4 regions of the Undibacterium sp. Di27W genome follow, and region 2 is predicted to be linked to each of the others. Evidence: predicted binding sites of a transcription regulator. Region 2 holds the regulator's gene; each other region holds the start of a gene.
What was found. The regulator sigma-54, encoded in region 2, starts transcription at its own class of promoters, with help from an activator protein. The targets are predictions, from matches to a motif close to TGGCANGNAANCTGCTTT.
Positions count from the first base shown of each region.

Region 1 (5,229 bases), on a different contig from region 2:
GTCGATTTCATTCATGATCATGTCCCCACATCTTCATAAGTAAAGGCGCGTGCTATCGCCACCAGAATTTGTTCCAGTATCAACCCCACCAGGCCGATGACGACGATGGCGATGATGATGTGCGGTACATTCAGATTATTCCATTCATCCCAGACCCAGAAACCTATGCCCACGCCGCCCGTCAGCATTTCTGCCGCGACAATGACCAGCCAGGCCGTACCTATCGCCAGCCTGACGCCGGTCAGCATGTATGGCAGCACTGAAGGCAATAAGATGCGCGTGATGATCTTCCATTCAGATAAATTCAATACGCGAGCGACATTCATATAATCTTGCGGCACGCGCTGCACACCTATCGCAGTATTAATGATCATGGGCCAGATAGAGCAAATAAAGATGGACCAGATTGCTGCCGGATGGGCAGACTTGAATACCAGCAAACCTATAGGCAGCCAGGCCAGTGGCGAAACAGGTTTCAACAGGCTGATGATGGGATTAAACATGCCGGATAAAAATTTGAAACGACCTATCAAAAATCCCAGCGGTATCCCCACGGCCGCAGCCAAACCAAAACCGACTGCCACACGCTTCAGTGACGCATAAATATTCCAGCCTATGCCTTGATCATTGGGGCCTTTTTGATAAAAAGGATCAGAAAACAGCTTGATTGCTTCTTGCAAAGTCACCCAGGGTGAAGGGAAAGTCGTGTTTTTCACCGCAATGATTTCCCATATCAGTATCAGCATGCCTATGCCAAACAAGGGCGGCAACACACTCAGGAAAATGGGCCGCAATGAACCTGGCTTTCTCTCTCTCTTGGGTTTCACCTCCTGTACCACTGTTACTTCCTTCGCTGTATTTGCTGTCGTTGCTGTCGTTGCTATGCTGGCAGTCTCGTCGGCTACGGGTATTGCACCATGCACCAAGGTATTCATAAGGACTCCTCAAGCCTTGATTTTGAAAGCAGCTGCATAGGCAGCAGGATTCTTACCATCCCAGACTGTACCGTCCATGAACTTGCTGCTGCGCATGGGATCTTTTGGTACAGCTACCTTGGCCATGGTCGCTGCCTCCTTGTAGATATCTATGCGGTTAACTGCTTTTGCCACGGCTAAGTAATCAGGATCAGCTTTGAGCAAACCCCAGCGTTTATGCTGCGTCAGGAACCACATGCCATCTGACAGATAAGGGAAATTCACCGCGCCATCATTAAAGAATTTCATGTAATTGGGATCATCCCAGGTCTTGCCCAGACCATTTTGATAACGCCCCAAAATACGCTGATTAATGACATCGACCGAGGTATTGACATAGGATTTATCGGCGATGGTTTCTGCCATCCTGGTCTTGTTGGACAGCGATGCATCTATCCAGCGGCTAGCATCCAAAATCGCAGCGACCAACGCACGCGCGGTGTTTGGATATTTCTGCACGAATTCAGATGTCGTACCCAATACTTTTTCTGGATGATCTTTCCAGATATCCTGTGTCGTTGCTGCCGTGATGCCTATGCCGTCAGCAATCGCCCTGTGGTTCCAGGGCTCACCCACACAATAACCGTCCATATTCCCCACCCGCATATTCGCCACCATTTGTGGTGGTGGCACGGTAATGACCTTGGCATCTTTCATGGGGTTGATACCATGTGCAGCGAGCCAGTAATACAACCACATGGCATGGGTACCGGTAGGGAAAGTCTGGGCGAAAGTATATTCACGCTTGTCGGTTTGCATGAGCCTGGCCAGGCCTGCACCATCTACTGCACCCTTCTCTGCCAGCTTCTTCGACAAGGTAATGGCCTGGCCATTATTGTTCAGCGTCATCAACACAGCCATGTCTTTTTTATTCCCGCCTACACCGAGTTGCACACCATAGATCAAACCATACAAGACATGGGCTGCATCGAGTTCGCCATTGACCAGCTTGTCACGCACACTGGCCCAGGAAGATTCTTTGCTGGGGATAATCTTGATACCGTATTTTTTATCAAAGCCAAGCACCGATGCCATCACTACCGAAGCACAATCAGTCAGGGGAATAAAACCTATATGCACTTCTTCTTTTTCTGGCTTGTCTGATCCCGCTGCCCATACCCCACCGGTACTCAAGCCCATGATGCCTGCCCCACTTGCCAGCGCAGCGGTTTGCAAGAAACTGCGACGTTTGAAATTAGGTTCATTTTCTTCCCGCGTCTTGATGAGATTGTTAGAAACTTCCTGATTCAACATGTCTGCACTCCAGCTAAATTAATTCCTGTAACGAAAAAAGATGTCATCCCACCACGGATAAACCGTATGGAAAGACACCTTTGTCTGGTGAGGTGACCGCCGTTAGTCAGACTCACTTTTTTCTTAAGCACCAGCTTTGGCACTTTGTCTCAATACAGCAATTGCCGTGCCAACCCCAAAACCCGATTTAGCTCCTTAAACCCAACAGGAAACAGCAATTCATTAAAAAATACCGCACCTAAATGACGCATTGCACCATTTATACGCACAAATCTGGACTTAGCCACCCAGCAGATCAGCCACGTCCAGCATGCGCTGCGCAAGATCAACCAGCTTGAGATTTTTTTCCATAGCTTGTTTGCGCATTTTTTGATAAGCCTCATTTTCTGAAAGATGATGACGTTCCATCAACAGCCCCTTGGCACGTTCTATGGTTTTGCGCTCTTGCAGCTTGGCCTTGGTATCAGATAATTCACTACGCAGCTTTTGATCTGCATGGAAGCGTGCCATGGCGACATCCAGCACAGGCTTGATGCGCTCGGACTGCAAACCGGCAACCACATAGGCCGAGACACCGGCTTCCATGGCTGCCGCCATATTCGACTGGTTGCCATCTTCAGTAAATAAAACGATGGGCCGTGGCGCATCGCGGGTCAGCATGACCATGTGCTCTAGTACATCTCGCGAATCAGATTCAGCGTCAATAATGATCATATCGGGCTGCAACTGGGTGATGCGCTCGCTCATATAGATGTCACCCGGAATGACAGCAATGATGTTATAGCCCGCTTGCAGCAGACCGATGCGCAAGGCACGTGAGCGCGCCAGCTGCGCCTGAGCCTCCTCATGCAACTCATCCTCGCTTTGGATAACGGTATTCACCACGACGATCCGCAGACTGGAGGAAGCTGGTGTTATCGCATCGTCATTATTTGCTTTACTGCGCATTGATGGCCCATGCCAGATATAATTACGTTATATGAGTCATAGCAAGAATCGCTCCAATCCCTGCCTGATATGGGAGCAAGCAGTGTTTTGTGTTCTTGCCCGCATGTGCAATGACTTAACTCCCCTCCCATTTAGAAACAAACATGATAGTTCTCGGCGTTGAATCCTCCTGTGACGAAACCGGTCTTGCCCTGTATGACACAGAGCGCGGTCTGCTGGCCCATGCCTTACACTCGCAAATCGCCATGCACCAGGAATATGGCGGTGTCGTGCCGGAGCTGGCTTCGCGCGACCATATACGCCGCGCTCTGCCCTTGCTGACAGAGGTGTTGAATAAATCTGGCGTAGACAAACAAGCCATAGACGCGATTGCCTACACCCAGGGACCTGGCCTCGCCGGTGCTTTGCTGGTAGGTGCCTCGGTTGCCTGTGGCCTGGGTATGGCGCTGGATAAACCGGTGCTGGGTGTCCATCATCTGGAAGGCCATCTGCTGTCACCCTTGCTGGCCAGCCAGCCACCTGAATTCCCTTTCATTGCTCTGCTGGTCTCTGGCGGACATACACAGTTGATGCGTGTTGACGGCGTTGGTCGTTACCAATTACTTGGCGAAACCCTGGACGATGCTGCCGGTGAGGCTTTCGATAAGTCCGCCAAATTGCTGGGCCTGTCTTATCCCGGTGGCCCGGCTATTTCACGCATGGCAGAATTTGGTGACCCGGCAGCCTATCAATTCCCGCGCCCCATGCTGCATTCCAAAGACTTGAATTTCAGCTTCTCTGGCTTGAAGACCGCGGTATTGACCGTCGTCAAAAACCATCCTGCAAATATCTGCGAACAGGATAAAGCCAATATCGCCCGTGGTTTTGTGGATGCCATTGTCGCTGTGCTGACCGCCAAATGCGTGACTGCAATGAAGGAAAGTAGCTTGAAGCGTCTGGTGATTGCTGGTGGTGTGGGTGCCAACCAGCAGTTGCGCGCATCCCTGAATGCCGCGGCGGCAAAGAAGCGCTTTCAGGTGTATTACCCTGAGCTGGAGTTTTGTACTGACAATGGCGCAATGATCGCCTTTGCTGGTGCCATGCGCCTGAAAAACAATCCGGGTCTGGCAACCAGGGATTATGGTTTCAATGTCAAGCCGCGCTGGCCTTTACAGGACTTAATAGCTGCATAAAATAGCTGAATAAGTTTGCTTGCACGGGATTTCTATTTATAAATCCCACAGCCAACGATCGTATTCTCGAATTTTTCCACATACATGGACTTGGGCTCTATCTGCTTCGTTGTAGGATTCACGAATTTATAATCCTGCCAGGCACGGCCCTTGGTCTTCACTAATTCTATGCGCTCGCGTATAAAGAATTTGCCATCGACATCAGTCAGGTCCAGCATCTCCTTGCCTACCATCTTGGGATTCAGGTGGGCAAGATTTTTGCCATTCATGTCATACACAACCACGTACAAGTCGCGGTCCTGATACTGTCCATCACGCTTGTTGATCTCGGCAATGGTTGCATCGACACCATGTTTTTTCATCGCGTCTATGGCTTTTTGCACCATGGCCTTGGCCTCATTGGCACTACCATGCTCCGCAGCAGCAACGGACATGCTCAAAAAACAAAGAGAGAGAAAACTTGCCAGCCACAGTTGTTGAAATCGCGTCAGCATAAGAAAACCCCTCTTCATGATTAAAAAAGCATGTTTCTTTTTAAGCATAAATGAGGGGTAGGGATAATTCTAGATTTATTTGCAATATTGAAGATTTATTTTTTCTTTTCAACTTTTGTTGCATCTTTTTTACTACCCAGACGGCTTTCCTTGCCCGCGATGAGATTTGCAATATTCTGGCTGTGGCGATATATCAGCAAAGCACACATGATGGAGATAGCCAGCATTTTGACATCAGGACCGAATAACAAACCATAATAGAAAGGCGCGAAAATCGCCGCAACCAGGGCTGCCAGCGAGGAGTAGCGAAACGCAAATGCCACCATCATCCAGCTTACCAATGTGGCCACCCCCAGCCAGATATCGATGCCTATCAGGACGCCCGCT
Region 1 covers NZ_JBMPOS010000007.1:306,088-311,316, forward strand. Annotated here, with positions in the region: gene ACO0LF_RS16420 (ABC transporter ATP-binding protein) at 1-15, opposite strand, end outside; gene ntrB (nitrate ABC transporter permease) at 18-935, opposite strand; gene ACO0LF_RS16430 (CmpA/NrtA family ABC transporter substrate-binding protein) at 945-2,114, opposite strand; gene ACO0LF_RS16435 (ANTAR domain-containing response regulator) at 2,508-3,176, opposite strand; gene tsaD (tRNA (adenosine(37)-N6)-threonylcarbamoyltransferase complex transferase subunit TsaD) at 3,320-4,348, shown strand; gene ACO0LF_RS16445 (cache domain-containing protein) at 4,381-4,842, opposite strand; gene plsY (glycerol-3-phosphate 1-O-acyltransferase PlsY) at 4,938-5,229, opposite strand, start outside.
Region 1: the regulator sigma-54 is predicted to act here: its motif matches at 3,215-3,232, upstream of ACO0LF_RS16435 (ANTAR domain-containing response regulator).

Region 2 (5,229 bases):
AGAATCCTGTCACCTGCTCTGTCGTCACTTCAGCCAATGTTGCAGGTGACCAGCGTGGACTATTGTCTTTGTCTACCACCAGGGCACGTACGCCTTCAAGTACTTCACCATGCTTGAAGCAATGGCGTACCATATTTCTTTCCATGCGCAGGCAGGCTGATACTGTCATGTCCTTACTGCGGCGCAGTTGTTCCAGTGTGACTGACATCAGCAAGGGTGAGCGCTTTTGCATGGTGGCCAGGGTTTGCTGGGCGAATTCGTTGCTGTTTTGCTGCAGTTTTTCACAGATGGTAGTGACACTATTACCTGCGAAGATGTCATTGATGGCCGCATGTTGCGCGGCCAGTTTGCTGGTATCCGGCTTTGCCTGGTCTGCAAAGCTAGCTGCGAAATCACGTATTGCCACGTGCAGGTCCGTGGCCGCGCTTTCGCTGAGCAAATTCATCAATGCTGGTATTTCAGCGGTGGGGATGTAGATATCTGCCAGCCCTGCATAGATAGCATCAGCGGCAGTAATGATCTCACCAGTCAGTCCCAGGTAAGTACCAATTTCACCCTCAGTGCGTGACAGGAAATAACCACCGCCGACATCAGGGAAAAGACCGATATTCACTTCCGGCATGGCCATCTTGGTACGCTCAGTGACAATGCGCAAACGGCAATCTGACCCTGCCTGGGCGATACCCATGCCACCACCCATGACGACGCCATTCATCAGCGCGATATAAGGTTTTGGGTAGAAATGGATTAAATGATTTAAGGCATATTCTTCTGTGAAAAAATCTTCCAGCAGGGCCGAGTCACCTTTCGGAGTAGCAGTGCCGACATCATAGAAAAAACGGATATCCCCACCAGCACAAAATGCCTTCTCGCTGCTGCTGTGAATAAACACGGCACGCACACTTTGATCATCCTGCCAGGCCAGCAAGGTCGCCGTCAATGCTCGCACCATATCGAGAGACAGCGAGTTCAAGGCTTTGGGTCTGTCAAGGGTGATATAGCCTATATTGTTCTTGACGGAGGTGAGGACAAATTCGCTCATGATGGACTATGCAGTGTAGGGGATGAAGCTGCTATTTTAACTTTGTCAGGCTTGGGCGTCACGGGGTGTATATGTTTATGAGGAAATAGAGTAAGGACGGCATGCTCGTTGCCGTTGGGTTTGACTTTGGGGTTGTTTTTGACTTTCGGCAGTTCCCATGTGTCGGCGCCGTTTGTGCAGTACAGAAAATGGAAAGAGAAGGACCGCTGTCTGAGCCGCAGGCGAGTTTCGGGCCTTCCCATTTTTTGTACTGCATAAACGGGAACCCCGCAGGGGCGACGACGCCTGGGTCGCCTTCTTTTGCTTCCTTTTCTTGGCGAGCAAGAAAAGGGAGTAGCCGCCGGTCTATCACCGGCGAGCAATCTTCAAATACGAATGCAGGTATTTCAAAATCCAGCTCGCAAAGTCTTACGATTCTGGCGTGAATAAACTTCGTGGCATACACCGAACGCCGCTGGATTCCAGCCAAAAGCACGCTGGAATGACGTTAATACGTGTACGGATTGCCATATGGCAATCAACTGAATAGATTGAGAAATATTATTTATTTCAAAACCACTCACCCAACAAAAAGGACGCCTTTAGCGTCCTTGTTTTGGATGTCCACAACCTGTTAGGGTAAGGACCGGGGTCTTATGAAGCCGATGCCGGATCAGGTATGTGCTTGATGGCGTCGTGCTGATGGTCTTGCATTTTATCTTTGTGCTTGATGACCTGGCGATCAAGTTTGTCTACCAGTGCATCGATTGCTGCATAAAGATCATGCGCCAGACTTTCAACGTGGATATCTTTACCGCTGATATGCAAATTAATGTCGGCTTTGTGTCGTTTTTCCTTTTCCCGGAGCTTGTCCACCGTCAGGATGACGGCGATATCAATGACCTGGTCGAAATGTCGCCTGATACGTTCTAGTTTGGTATGTACATATTCACGAATTGCAGGAGTTACTTCGACGTGGTGTCCACTGATGGTGAGATTCATACTGTGCTCCTATAGTGATGTTGCTTGCTGTAACGATACACTCTTGGCATTTATTTGCCTTGAGCTAAATCATATATAGCAATTCAAACCGTGATTACAAGGACTACTTACAAAGATTTACGCAAACTGACTGGGGGGATTTTCAGGGCTTCACGGTATTTGGCAACTGTCCGCCGGGCAATTACCATGCCCTGTTCACCCAGCATGTCTGCAATTTTGCTATCAGAGAGTGGGCTTTTCTGGTCTTCTGCTCCTATCAACTGCTTGATGAGTGCACGTATCGCGGTGGAAGATGCTTCACCCCCTGTTTCCGTCGCGACATGGCTGCCGAAAAAGTACTTCAACTCAAACATGCCATGTGGGGTCAACATGTATTTTTGGGTTGTCACACGTGAGATAGTGCTCTCGTGTAATCCTAGTGTATCAGCAATTTCGCGCAAAACAAGGGGTCGCATGGCAACGGCACCATGGGTGAAAAAATTGCGTTGCCTTTCAACTATCGCTTGTGCAACGCGCAAAATAGTGTCAAAGCGTTGCCGCATATTTTTGATGAGCCAGCGGGCTTCCTGCAATTGCGCACCCAGGCCAGCTTCACCACGGTTTTGCTTCATGATATTGGCATACACGCTGCTGACTCGCAGCCTGGGCATGACATCCTGATTCAGCATGACTTGCCAGCCATTGCCAGACTTTCTGACGATCACATCCGGCACCACATAATCTGATTCATCGGCGGCAAAGGCAATGCCAGGCCGTGGCTGGCACAGGCGTATGATGGTTTGTGCATCGCGCAAATCTTCATCATCGCAGTCGAGAATTTTCTTGAGTTTGGTGAAGTCTCTTTGTGCAAATAAAGCCAGTTGTGTTTCAACAATTTGCAATGCCAGTCTGCGTGTGACAAAAGCCACTTTGGGCATGCGCCTGATTTGCAGGGCCAGGCATTCTGAAGGGCTGCGCGCACCGACACCAGCCGGGTCAAAGCTTTGCAGCATATTCAGGGCAAAGGCCAGTTCTTCTGCTTCTACACAGAGTTCCAATGGCAAACTGGCATGTATTTCATCCAGGGTTTCAGTCAGGTAACCATTGCTGTCCAGCGCATCTATCATCAGTTCGACCAGGGCACGGTCACGCGGCTCACGCAGGTTCAGGCGCATTTGCTCCAGTAGATGTTCACGCAGGGTGATGTGGGCTGCTCCCAGTTGTGGACGGCCATCTTCATCATCACCAGATTTGCTGCCATGCTGCACATCATCAAAGCCCCAGTCTTCTTCGCTGGAGCTGGTGCTGTCATTGCTGATGACCGTTTCGGCATCGGCAGCGGCTGGCTCGGTGGATTTATCGCTTTCTTCTCTTTGCGCAGGTGCTTCCATGCCTGCGTCAGCCGAGGTACTTGTTGTATTGATGGCACCATCGGCCAGCAGGCGAACCGCATGGTCGAGTGGATCATCGACGCGTTCCAGCATGGGATTATCGGTCAGCAGCGTCTCCAGCTCCTGATGCAATTCCAAAGTCGATAACTGCAATAATCGTATTGATTGCTGCAATTGCGGCGTTAAGGCCAGATGTTGTGAGGTACGTAGTTGCAGGCTTTGTTTCATGATGATTCCCGTCACATCCGGAAGTGTTCTCCGAGATAAACGCGACGTACAGATTCATTTTGTATGATGTCGTCAGGCTTGCCGCTGGCAAGTACCGCGCCTTGATTGATGATGTAAGCGTGATCGCAGATGCCCAGGGTTTCGCGCACATTATGATCGGTGATCAAAACGCCTATGCCGCGTTCCTTGAGGAAGCGGACGATACGCTGGATTTCGATGACAGCGATAGGATCAACGCCGGCAAAGGGCTCATCCAGCAAGACAAAGCGTGGATTGGTGGCCAGTGCACGGGCAATCTCGACGCGGCGGCGTTCACCACCTGACAGTGACAAAGCCTGGCTCTCGCGTATTTTTTCTATTTGCAAATCTGCCAGCAAGGCATTCAGCCTTTGCTCGATTTTCTTGCTGCCGAGGAATTTGCCATCGCTGTCTTTTTGCAATTCCAGTACCGCACGGATATTGTCTTCTACCGTCAACTTGCGGAACACTGATGCTTCCTGCGGAAGGTAAGACAGGCCGAGCACGGCGCGCTCATGGATGGGCAGTTGCGAGATATTGACATCATCAATAATGATATCGCCAGCATCGGAAGGTACCAGACCAACGATCATGTAGAAAGAAGTGGTTTTGCCTGCACCATTCGGCCCCAGCAAACCCACCACTTCACCACTTTTCAATAGCAGGGAAACATCGCGCACGACCTGGCGTGCACCATAACGTTTTTGCAAACCCTTGACCAGCAAGGTGCTGCCTGACTGTGCTGTCATCTTAATTAGCCTGTTTTTCTGGTTTTGGTTGCAAGATGATTTTCAGGCTGCCCGAACCTTCTACAAACTGGCCACTGGTGGAGTTAGTGCCTACAAAGACTTCATTCTTGCTGTCATAAGACAGGTATTCGCCAGCCTGTTCCTGGGTGACTTTAGTGCCTTCCAGATAGCGTACCTTGGCCTTGGAAAAGAATTTGACGATTTCCGTGCTTTGATTGTATTCCGCACGTTCAGCTTCGCCATCTACCCACAGATCAGGTCCGCCATCGCGCTTTTGGCGGAAGGTGACTTTGCGATTGCTGCCACCAGTCAGTACTACAAATTGATCACCATTCGGCGCCTCGGTGACGACGGCATTTTCTGCCTTGACATTCAGAGTGCCACGCACCAGGGCGACACCCTTGGATAATCTGCGCACGCTGGTCTTGCCATCGCTCTCGCCATAACCGGCTTCGATGACGGTTTCCTTGTTGCTGTCGGCTTTTTCTGCATATGCAGTTGCACTGACCAGGCCCAGGCAGGCCAGGCCGAATAAATGGGTAATGCCGAATTTAGTAAGTGTCATGGAGATGATCGCTTTCTCAATTATTTGGTTTTAACTGCATTCACCGCTTCACGCTTCTTGAGCAGGATGCGGACTTTGCTTAACAGGGCCAGGTGTTGGGTAGAGTTATTGGCCAGCATACCGGTTGCGGTCGATGTCGATTTACCGGTGGTGATGGTGATGGGCTTATCGGTCTTGACAACATCATCATCTGGCAATAGCAATAGATAATCCGATTCCACATGCACGAATTGCGAACTCAGGCCCTCTGGCCTTTCCATGCTGACATTGTCATAT
Region 2 covers NZ_JBMPOS010000012.1:92,401-97,629, reverse strand. Annotated here, with positions in the region: gene ACO0LF_RS22230 (enoyl-CoA hydratase/isomerase family protein) at 1-1,042, opposite strand, end outside; gene hpf (ribosome hibernation-promoting factor, HPF/YfiA family) at 1,676-2,023, opposite strand; gene ACO0LF_RS22220 (RNA polymerase factor sigma-54) at 2,131-3,621, opposite strand; gene lptB (LPS export ABC transporter ATP-binding protein) at 3,633-4,388, opposite strand; gene lptA (lipopolysaccharide transport periplasmic protein LptA) at 4,390-4,953, opposite strand; gene lptC (LPS export ABC transporter periplasmic protein LptC) at 4,974-5,229, opposite strand, start outside.

Region 3 (5,229 bases), on a different contig from region 2:
CAGCCATGCTTCATGCGCAAAGGCTGAGCGCTCCGGTGCATCATTGGCCTTGTCGGGATGCAGGGTTTTTAACACCAGTTGCTGGTGATGAGTGGTATCGCTAACGCGATACAGTATCGTCGTCAGCGAGGTATGCATGACTTCTTCTATCGCATAGCCATCAAGGGTCTGGCCGGGCTTCATGCGTGGTGGTACAGGCTGGGCGTGCAGCTCGCTGATGGCATCGCGCAATTCGCCTTCTGGCAAGCTGTCTATGCGTGCTATCACGGCACTGCAGTTGTCTTGCGACCCCGCTTTCAGTGCGGCTGCACATAGCGCTTCGCAGGACGCCTCACTGCTCAGCTTGCCTGCGCTGACCTGCTTCAAAAAATCTGTCAGATCATATTCGGTGAGGCTGGCCCAGATGCCATCACAAGCCAGTAAAAAGACATCATTGACACGCAGCTCACCCATACCATGATCGATGACGAGGTGATTGTCCAGGCCTATGGCGCGGGTCAGCACATGTTGCATCTCTGGTCTGTCCCAGACATGGTCCTGGGTCAGTTTTTGCAACGCACCGTCACGCAACAGGTAGCAGCGGGTATCGCCCACATGGGCGCTGTAATACATGCGTCCGCGCAAGACCAGTGAGGTCATGGTGGTGGCCATGCCTGCCAGTTCGCGGCGTACCGATCCCTGTTGCTGCACCCAGCTATTCATGGCGACCAGCACCTTGTCGAGTGCAGTCGTTACTTCCCAGGTGTCAGGCGTGGCATAGTAATCGGTCAGCAGGCCACGTACTACATATTCAGCCGCTTCACGCCCGCCTTCATTGCCAGAGACGCCGTCAGCCACGGCCAACACCATGCCCTTGCAGGATAGCTCGGGTTCGCCTGGCGTGACCATGCCGACAAAGTCTTCATTACGTGGGCGTAAACCGGCTACGCTGTGATGTCCTGTGCTGACTGTCAATGGCATATGCGATGGATTAAATTTTTGCTGTAGTCATGGCGGCAGAGCCCCAGGTCGTGCGCCAGCGTTTCTTGACCAATGATAAACCCAGCAAGGCGATGATGGCGAGGCTGGCGAAAATCGACAAGCCTATTTGATAACTGCCGGTGAGCTGGCGTGAATAACCCATGCTGGCAGCCAGATAAAAACCGCCTATGCCGCCAGCCATGCCTACCAGGCCAGTCATGACACCCATCTCCTTACGGAAACGCTGCGGCACCAGTTGGAATACCGCACCATTGCCCGTACCCAGAGCCAGCATGGCAACCACAAAGACACATACAGCGGTGCTTGCTGATTGCAAACCTGTAGCTGCAATGAACAGGAAGGCAGAAGCGATGGTGTACATGACAGACAGGGTTTTGATCCCACCTATGCGGTCAGCAATACGACCACCCATAGGACGCACCAGCGACCCGGCAAAAACGCAGGCGGCAGTGAAATAACCTGCCGTGACGGGCGTTAAACCATACTGGGTATTGAAATAAATGGTCAGGGAAGAGGCCAGGCCAGAGAAACCTCCAAAAGTGACACTGTAAAAGAACATGAACCACCAGGCGTCCTTGTCTTTCAGCACAGCCAGGTATTCAGTCAATGATTTGCTTGGTGTATCACCCGGTGCATCCTTGGCGAAAATCAGGTAAACCGCCAAGGCAATCAATAATGGTATCAGCGCCAGGCCAAACACGTTTTGCCAGCCAAAGGCAATTGCCAGCGCTGGCGCAAACAGGGCCGCAAAGGCGGTGCCGGAATTGCCTGCACCCGCAATCCCTAAAGCAGTGCCCTGATGCTCAGGCGGATACCAGCGCGATGCCAGCGGCAATGCCACGGCAAAGGCAGAACCTGCGACACCCAGGATCACGCCGAGGAACAGCAGTTGTTCATAAGTGTGCAAATTACCCAGCCATGCCCAGCACAAGCCTATCAGCACGACGATCTGGCCTATCAATCCTGCTTTCTTGGGTTTTAAATGATCGACCAGCACGCCCATGACGATGCGTAGCAAGGCACCAGCCAATAAGGGGGTGGCGACGACCAGGCCTTTTTGTGCTGCAGTCAGGCCTAGGTCCTTGGAAATCTGGATGGCGAGTGGCCCCAGCAATACCCAGACCATGAAACTCAGGTCGAAATAAAAGAAGGATGCCAATAAGGTGGGCGTGTGCCCGGCTTTCCAGAAGGAAGTTTTTTGCATGATCGCTCCAATAGTGAACATGCATGCCACTTGCAAGGGACGTGCCATCAAAATGTGCAGGTGATTCGCATATTTCTTGATTGAAAACAAAACTTTCTGCGCAAAAACTGTGCGCACCCTGAATTAAATGGTGCAATGCACCAGAATGACTGTTTTTTTTATGAGTGCCATGAGGATTTTGGGCGCATGCTTCAATAAGTGGCATTGCTCTTGCTGCCAGCAGAGGAATCCTCCGTTTTTCTTGGTGAAAACCATATTAATGTGCAGTCAAATTGGTGCGGGCTTATAAAAACAGGCTGGTCTTCTCTCTGGGGGTAATGAACTGGCATTGCTCTTGCTTAGTGTGTGAGGAGACAAGCAAAGGAGCAGCCATGAAGAAACTTAAGCTAGTGATGGTAGGGAATGGTATGGCAGGTGTGCGTACCCTGGAAGAATTAATCAAGATCGCCCCCGACCTGTATGACATTACCGTATTTGGTGCAGAACCTTATGCCAATTACAACCGCATCCTGCTATCACCCGTACTGGCTGGCGAGCAAACCATCAAGGACATCATGCTCAATGATGTGGATTGGTATGAAGAAAATAATATTACCCTGCATCTCGGAAAAAAAATAACCAAAATAGATCGCCACAAGCGCGTCGTGATTGCCGAAGATGGCACGCAAACTGAATATGACCGTCTATTGCTGGCGACGGGTTCTACGCCCTTCATGCTGCCTGTACCGGGCAAAGATCTGAAAGGCGTAATAGCCTATCGCGATATCTACGACACCAATACAATGATAGAGGCGGCAGAAAAGCATACTCACGCTGTCGTCATTGGCGGTGGCCTGCTGGGTCTGGAAGCGGCAAATGGCTTGAAAATGCGTGGCATGAGTGTCTCTGTGGTGCATTTGCCAGGCTGGTTGATGGAGCGTCAGCTTGATCCCGTTGCTGGCAAGATGTTGCAAAAATCCCTAGAAGACCGCGGCCTGAACTTCCTGCTGGAAAAGAATACCGAAGCCATCATTGGTGATGATGCTGGTCATGTGAAAGCCATACGCTTTACCGATGGCCTGGAAATCCCTGCGCAACTGATCGTCATGGCAGTTGGCATACGCCCTAATACTGCGCTGGCAGAATCTGCTGGTCTGTACTGCAATCGCGGCATCATCGTCAATGACACCATGCAGACTTATGACCCACGTATTTATTCCGTTGGCGAATGCGTCAATCATCGTGGCACTGTATATGGCCTGGTCGCACCTCTGTTTGAAATGGCCAAGGTCTGTGCCAATCATCTAGCGAATTTTGGCATAGGTCGTTACCAGGGTTCAGTCACCTCCACCAAACTGAAAGTGACGGGCATAGATCTGTTTTCTGCAGGTGAATTCATGGGGGGTAAGGATACTGAAGAAATCATTTTGTCCGACCCCATAGGTGGTGTTTACAAGAAGCTCGTGGTGAAGGATGACAAGCTGATTGGTGCTTGCCTTTATGGCGATACTGTCGATGGCAGCTGGTATTTCAAACTGCTGCGTGAAGGTAAGAATATTGCCGAGATTCGTGACTCATTGATGTTTGGGGAATCGAATACTGGCGATGTTGGTCATGAAGGACACACCAAGGCTGCTGCCATGCCGGATGAGGCCGAGGTCTGCGGCTGTAACGGTGTCTGCAAGGGCACCATCGTCAAGGCCATCAAGGAAAAAGGCTTGTTCACACTCGACGATGTGCGCAAGCATACCAAGGCATCGGCATCTTGCGGCTCCTGTACCGGGCTGGTAGAACAGATCATCATGTTCACGGCGGGTGGTGATTATTCGACTGCGTCTAAAGTCAAACCCATGTGCGCTTGTACTGATCACAGTCATCAGCAAGTGCGTGATGCGATCAAGGTCAACAAATTGCTGACAGTAGCTGGCGTGCAGGAATTCATGGAATGGCGTACGCCTAATGGTTGCTCCAGTTGCCGGCCAGCCATCAACTATTACCTGATTTCTACCTGGCCGCGTGAAGCCAGGGATGATCCGCAATCGCGTTTCATCAACGAGCGTTCACACGCAAATATCCAGAAGGATGGTACTTACTCCGTCATACCGCGTATGTGGGGCGGTGAAACCAATGCCAGCGAATTGCGCAGGATTGCTGACGTTGTCGATAAGTTCAAGATACCGACAGTTAAGGTTACCGGCGGTCAGCGCATCGATTTGCTGGGTGTGAAGAAAGAAGACTTGCGCGCCGTCTGGCAAGACCTGGGTATGCCATCTGGCCTTGCCTACGCCAAGGGTTTGCGTACCGTGAAAACTTGCGTGGGCAGTGAATGGTGCCGTTTCGGTACGCAAAATTCCACTCTCATGGGACAACAACTGGAACGTGAACTGGCACGCATGTATGCGCCACACAAGGTCAAGCTGGCGGTATCTGGTTGCCCACGTAATTGTGCCGAGGCCGGTATCAAGGACGTTGGTGTCATCGGTGTTGATTCAGGTTGGGAAATTTATGTCGGTGGCAATGGCGGTATCAAAACCGAAGTCGCGCAATTCCTCGTCAAACTCAAAACCCATGAAGAAGTCATGGAATATACCGGCGCCTTCTTGCAGTTATATCGGGAGGAAGGCTGGTATCTGGAACGTACCGTCCATTACCTGGCCCGCGTTGGCCTCGACTATGTAAAGAAAATTATTCTGGAAGACCATGGCCGTCGCAAAGACCTGTATCAACATCTGCTGTTTGCACTGGAAGGTGAATCTGATCCATGGCATGAACCAGAAAAAGCCCAGGTCGATACACGACAGTTTGAGCGCTTGCCAGCCTAATTGAAAGGAAAAAACATGAATCAGGAATGGCAAGTTATTTGTCGCGTTGACGACATACCTGTATTGGGCGCCCGTGTAGTCGCCCGTGACAGCAAACCGGATGTGGCTATCTTCAGGAATAGCGAAAACAAGATATTTGCCCTGCTGGACAAATGTCCGCACAAAGGCGGCCCCTTATCGCAAGGCATCGTCTTTGGCGAAAAGGTAGCCTGTCCCTTGCATAACTGGAATATAGATTTACCC
Region 3 covers NZ_JBMPOS010000007.1:125,670-130,898, reverse strand. Annotated here, with positions in the region: gene ACO0LF_RS15725 (protein kinase domain-containing protein) at 1-960, opposite strand, end outside; gene ACO0LF_RS15720 (nitrate/nitrite transporter) at 971-2,185, opposite strand; gene nirB (nitrite reductase large subunit NirB) at 2,557-4,986, shown strand; gene nirD (nitrite reductase small subunit NirD) at 5,002-5,229, shown strand, end outside.
Region 3: the regulator sigma-54 is predicted to act here: its motif matches at 2,215-2,232, upstream of ACO0LF_RS15720 (nitrate/nitrite transporter).

Region 4 (5,229 bases), on a different contig from region 2:
AACCACTCATCCACCTCTCCTGCATTCGCTAGTAACTTGCCGTAACAGCGAAGTCCGCTATTCTAGCAAAGCAAACTTCAATATGGAAGCTTTTTCTTGTTTTTTGTAAATCTTGTTTATGCATCAAGTTAAGCACCCAGCCATGGCAGGCCCTGCTGGCACCAGCCGCCCAGGGTTTTTCTGTGGCCTTGTTCGTCCTTGTCGCCTTCAAAGCCTTGCCGGATGTCAAAGCAATTGGTGTAGCCGTTTTCTGTTGCCAGCTTGGCGCCGTGGCGGGAGCGTACGCCGGAGCGGCAGAGGAAGAGGATGATGCTCCCCTTGTCTGCTGCGCTGGTTTGCAGTTGCGCCAGGAAGTCTGGGTTGGGTGTGCCGCCGGGGTAGAGGCTCCATTGTACGGCCAGGTGTTGCTCTGGATGGATGTTGACCCTGCCTACCCAGTCGCGTTCGGCATTGGTGCGCACGTCGATGAGTAATACCTTGCTGTCACTTTGCAGCAGGGCATAGGCTTCTTGCGGGGTGACTGCGCCAGCATAGGGCAGGGCTTGTTCCTGGCCGCGCTGGCGGGCGGTTTGCAGGGTTTGATCTGTGGACATGGTGGTTCCCTTGATGAAATGGCGATTGCAAAAAAGTACTTCTGATGTGTCCGCTAGTTTATATCAGGGCTTGCGCAAAATTGTCCCAGCAAGGCTATCGCCTTAGGAAACCTCTCTTGCAAGAGAGGTTCGTTCCGTCGGCAGTCAACATGTTGTCTGAAACCCCGACTACACCGTAGCGACGAAGACAGTACTTTAGTACCGAATTTACTAAATGCGGGAGCTGCAACGCAGCTCGGGCGGTTTTGCATAAGTCCTATATTAAATCTAAATCGGCGCTGGGTTTGCCGTACAGGTAACCCTGATAGGAAAGGCAGCCTTGCTGTTGCAGGAAATCGCGCTGGCCTATGGTTTCCACGCCTTCAGCAATCACGGCCAGGCCCAGGCTCTGGCCCAGGGCAATGATGGTCCTGGTGATGACGGCGTCATTGGTATTGCTGAGGATATCGCGGACGAAGGATTGGTCTATCTTGAGTTGATCCAGCGGCAGGCGCTTGAGATAGGAGAGTGAAGAGTAACCGGTGCCAAAGTCATCCAGTGAAAATCCCACGCCTGTGGTTTTTAGTTGGTTCATCTTTTCTATGGTGGCTTCGACATTGTCGACCAGCAGGCTTTCGGTCAATTCCAGTTTGAGTTTGCTGGCATCGATCTGGTGGCGGGCGATGTTATCCAGTATTTGTGCGACAAAATCGTTTTGCCTGAATTGACGGGCGCTGACATTCACAGCCAGTGTGCGTTTTTTTGTATCTTCGCTGTTTTGCCATTCTGCCAGTTTGGCGCAGGCGTTATCCAGTATCCAGGCACCCAGGCTGAGGATGAGGCCGGATTCTTCTGCCAGGGGGATGAAGTCAGATGGTGGCACCAGGCCCTTTTGTGGATGCTGCCAGCGCACCAGGGCTTCTGCGCCTGTGATCTGGCCTGCGCTGTTGACCTGTGCCTGGTAATATAAAACGAATTGTCCTTGTTGCAGCCCATGGCGCATATCGGCTTCGAGGGCGGCGCGGGTGTTGACGATGTCGAGCATGTCTTTGTCAAAGAAACGGAAGCTGTTGCCGCCGCTGGCCTTAGCTTCATACATGGCGACTTCAACCTGTTTCAACAATTCTTCTGCCGAGCTATTTTGTTTGTCAAACAGGGTGATGCCTATGCTGGCGCTGCTGTGGTATTCGATGTGTTCAAGCTCATAGGATGCACGCAGGTCGGCCTGTATCTTGGTAGCGATCATTTGGGTTTCTATCGCGGTTTCCCGTATGTTGTCGCTGAGTTCTTCGAGTAACAAGACAAATTCATCGCCTCCATAGCGGGCCAGGGTGTCGCCTTTGCGTATGCTGTGTTCCAGGCGTTTCGCGACCACTTGCAAGAGCATGTCACCTCTGCCATGGCCACTGCTGTCATTGATGGTTTTGAAATTATCCAGATCAAGGAAGAGCACTGCGCCATACAGATTGCTGCGGCTCTTTGCCAGCAGGCTGTGTTGCAGACGGTCTATTAATAGTCTGCGGTTGGCCAGCCCGGTCAGCGGGTCGTGATAGGCCAGGTGCTCGAGTTTGGCCTCTGCTGCTTTTCTCTGAGTAATGTCCAGCATGGTGGCGACATAGTTGATGACCTGGTCGCGCTGGTTTTTGACGGCAGTAATGGTCAGCCATTCTGGATAGACTTCACCATTTTTCCTGCGGTTCCAGATTTCGCCTTGCCAATAGGCATTGGCGTCCAGTTGCTTGCCCATGTCTTCATAATAGCCAGCACCATGCAGCCCTGATTTGAGTAGACTGGTTTGTTTGCCCAGTGCTTCTTCGCGGCTATAGCCAGTGATGCGGGTGAAAGCATTGTTGACGCGCAAAATGGTGCGGTGCTGGTCGGTGATGACCATGCCTTCCTGGGCCTCAAAGGCAATGGCGGCGATGCGCAAGTCTTCTTCTATGTGTTTGCGCTTTGCCCGCTGTTTGCAAATGATTTTTTTGAGCCGTTTTTTTTGCTCACCTGCTTCTTGCCGCAGTCTGATCAGTTTCAGTGTCACGGAGGTGCTTGCCAGCAAGGACAGGACAAAGCTCAGGGCGGCAAGCAAAAATGGCTTTCGCCGGCTGGGGTGGGGCAACATAATATATAAGCTGAAAAAAACACTGCCAGCGAAGCGGCAGTTCTGTGCTGGATCTTTGTGACTGGCACGCGGTCAGACTGGTAAAGATGGTGACAGTCTAAATGAGTGTCGATTTCACATACGTCTATGCAAAGAAAAGTTGATTTTGATCAAGCTTGCTTATTTTTTATGAAATATTTTGCACGAGCTGACACTATAAAATGGAGTCGTTTTTGATAAACTTAAAAACGCACCAAAAAAATGCGCGGCAGCAGCTTTAAATTAATAATGCACCAAAATTGATCTTTTTATTTTCGGCGCATTGTTTTGGTGCAATCTGTGTTTTGCCTGTTTGTTAAGCTGTTTTACTTTTGCTCAGGAAAACGCCACAAAAACAAGCATTTAACAAATTTCGTATTTATATATACACGATCTGGATGATGGCATGGTTTCTGCTATTATCCCCGGTGAGTTGAGCCGCCAGGTGGATGTTGTTGGTAGGGGCAGTAAGATAAGGTTTGTCTATTGTTTCATATCGCACAAAACTGGCAGGCGCAGCACTCAGCAATTTCCGAATTTATTTTTTAGCTCTCAGAGGAGTTTCACATGGCAATGACAGCCGCAGAAGTCTTGAAAATGGCGAAAGATAACGAAGTCAAATTCGTTGATTTTCGTTTTGCTGATACCCGAGGCAAAGAACAGCACGTAACTGTTCCAATTTCCCAGTTCGACATCGATAAATTCGAATCTGGCCACGCATTTGACGGCTCGTCTATCGCTGGCTGGAAAGGTATTGAAGCATCTGACATGTTGCTGATGCCTGATCCATCTACTGCCAATATTGATCCATTCTTTGAAGAAACCACATTGTTCATGCAATGTGACGTGATCGAGCCATCTGATGGCAAGGGCTATGACCGCGATCCACGTTCCATCGCGAAACGTGCTGAAGCTTATTTGAAATCCTCTGGCATTGGTGACACCGCTTACTTTGGCCCAGAACCAGAATTCTTCATTTTCGACAGCGTACGCTGGAAAGTGGATATGTCTGGCTGTTTCGTCAAGATTGATTCTGACGAAGCTTCCTGGACGACAGGCGAGAAACTGGAAGGCGGCAATACTGGCCACCGTCCTACGGTCAAAGGCGGTTACTTCCCGGTTCCTCCAGTCGACAGCTTTCAGGACATGCGTTCTGAAATGTGTTTGATCCTGGAATCCCTGGGTATCCCGGTTGAAGTGCATCACCATGAAGTGGCTGGCGCTGGTCAAAATGAAATCGGCACCAAGTTCTCTACTCTGGTAGAGCGCGCTGACTGGACACAAAACCTGAAATACGTAGTCTGGAATGTTGCCCACACTTATGGCAAGACAGCGACTTTCATGCCTAAGCCTATCGTTGGCGACAACGGTTCTGGCATGCACGTGCATCAATCCATCTGGAAAGATGGCAAAAACCTGTTCGCTGGCGACGGCTATGCTGGTTTGTCTGATTTCGCCCTGTACTACATCGGCGGTATCATCAAGCATGCAAAAGCATTGAATGCGATCACTAATCCAGGTACCAATTCTTACAAACGTCTGGTGCCAGGCTATGAAGCTCCAGTGAAACTGGCTTACTCTGCCCGCAACCGTTCTGCTTCCATCCGTATTCCTTACGTTGCCAATCCTAAGGGCCGCCGTATCGAAACACGTTTCCCTGATCCACTGGCTAACCCATACCTGTGCTTTGCTGCATTGATGATGGCGGGTCTGGATGGCGTACAGAACAAGATTCATCCTGGTGAAGCAGCCAGCAAAGATCTCTACCATTTGCCACCAGAAGAAGATGCATTGATCCCAACAGTGTGTGCATCTCTGGAAGAAGCACTGGAAGCATTGAATAAAGACCGCGAGTTCCTGACACGCGGTGGTGTATTCAGTGACAGCATGATCGATGCCTACATTGATTTGAAAATGCAAGAAGTACAACGCTTCCGCATGACAACTCATCCTGTTGAATTCGACATGTATTACTCTCTGTAATTTGAGTAAAGTCTGAGTAAATAGACAAAAAAGCGAGGGTAACCTCGCTTTTTTTGTTACAAATGCTAATTTCTCAGTAATTGTGTTGCAGCGCTGCATGACATACACTATCAGTCTGTTAATGATTATTGCTTTCCTATGAATCGACTTTTGTCAGGCCTTATTCTCTTTATTGGTGTGCAGGCGTTTGCCTATGCGCAGGGTGATGTGTACCTGTGCGTGGATGATAATGGTAAAAAAGAATACAAAAATACAGGCGCAGTCAAAGGTTGCAAGAAGGTGGATTTGCAGGGTATCACCGTTGTTCCGGCGCCAACATTGCCTGCGCCGGGTAAGAAACCGCAAGGCAAACCGGCCAGCAGCCCTAATGACTTCCCTAAAGTGGATGAAGGCACACAAAAAGCCAGAGATTCAGACCGTAAACAGATTTTGATGGATGAATTGAAGAACGAAGAGCAAAAACTCGCCAATCTGAAGAAAGAATACAATAATGGTGAGCCTGAGCGCCGCGGTGATGAAAGAAATTTTGCCAAATAC
Region 4 covers NZ_JBMPOS010000020.1:10,830-16,058, reverse strand. Annotated here, with positions in the region: tRNA gene ACO0LF_RS28175 (tRNA-Ser) at 1-20, opposite strand, end outside; gene ACO0LF_RS28170 (rhodanese-like domain-containing protein) at 129-593, opposite strand; gene ACO0LF_RS28165 (putative bifunctional diguanylate cyclase/phosphodiesterase) at 850-2,658, opposite strand; gene glnA (type I glutamate--ammonia ligase) at 3,277-4,692, shown strand; gene ACO0LF_RS28155 (DUF4124 domain-containing protein) at 4,843-5,229, shown strand, end outside.
Region 4: the regulator sigma-54 is predicted to act here: its motif matches at 3,112-3,129, upstream of glnA (type I glutamate--ammonia ligase).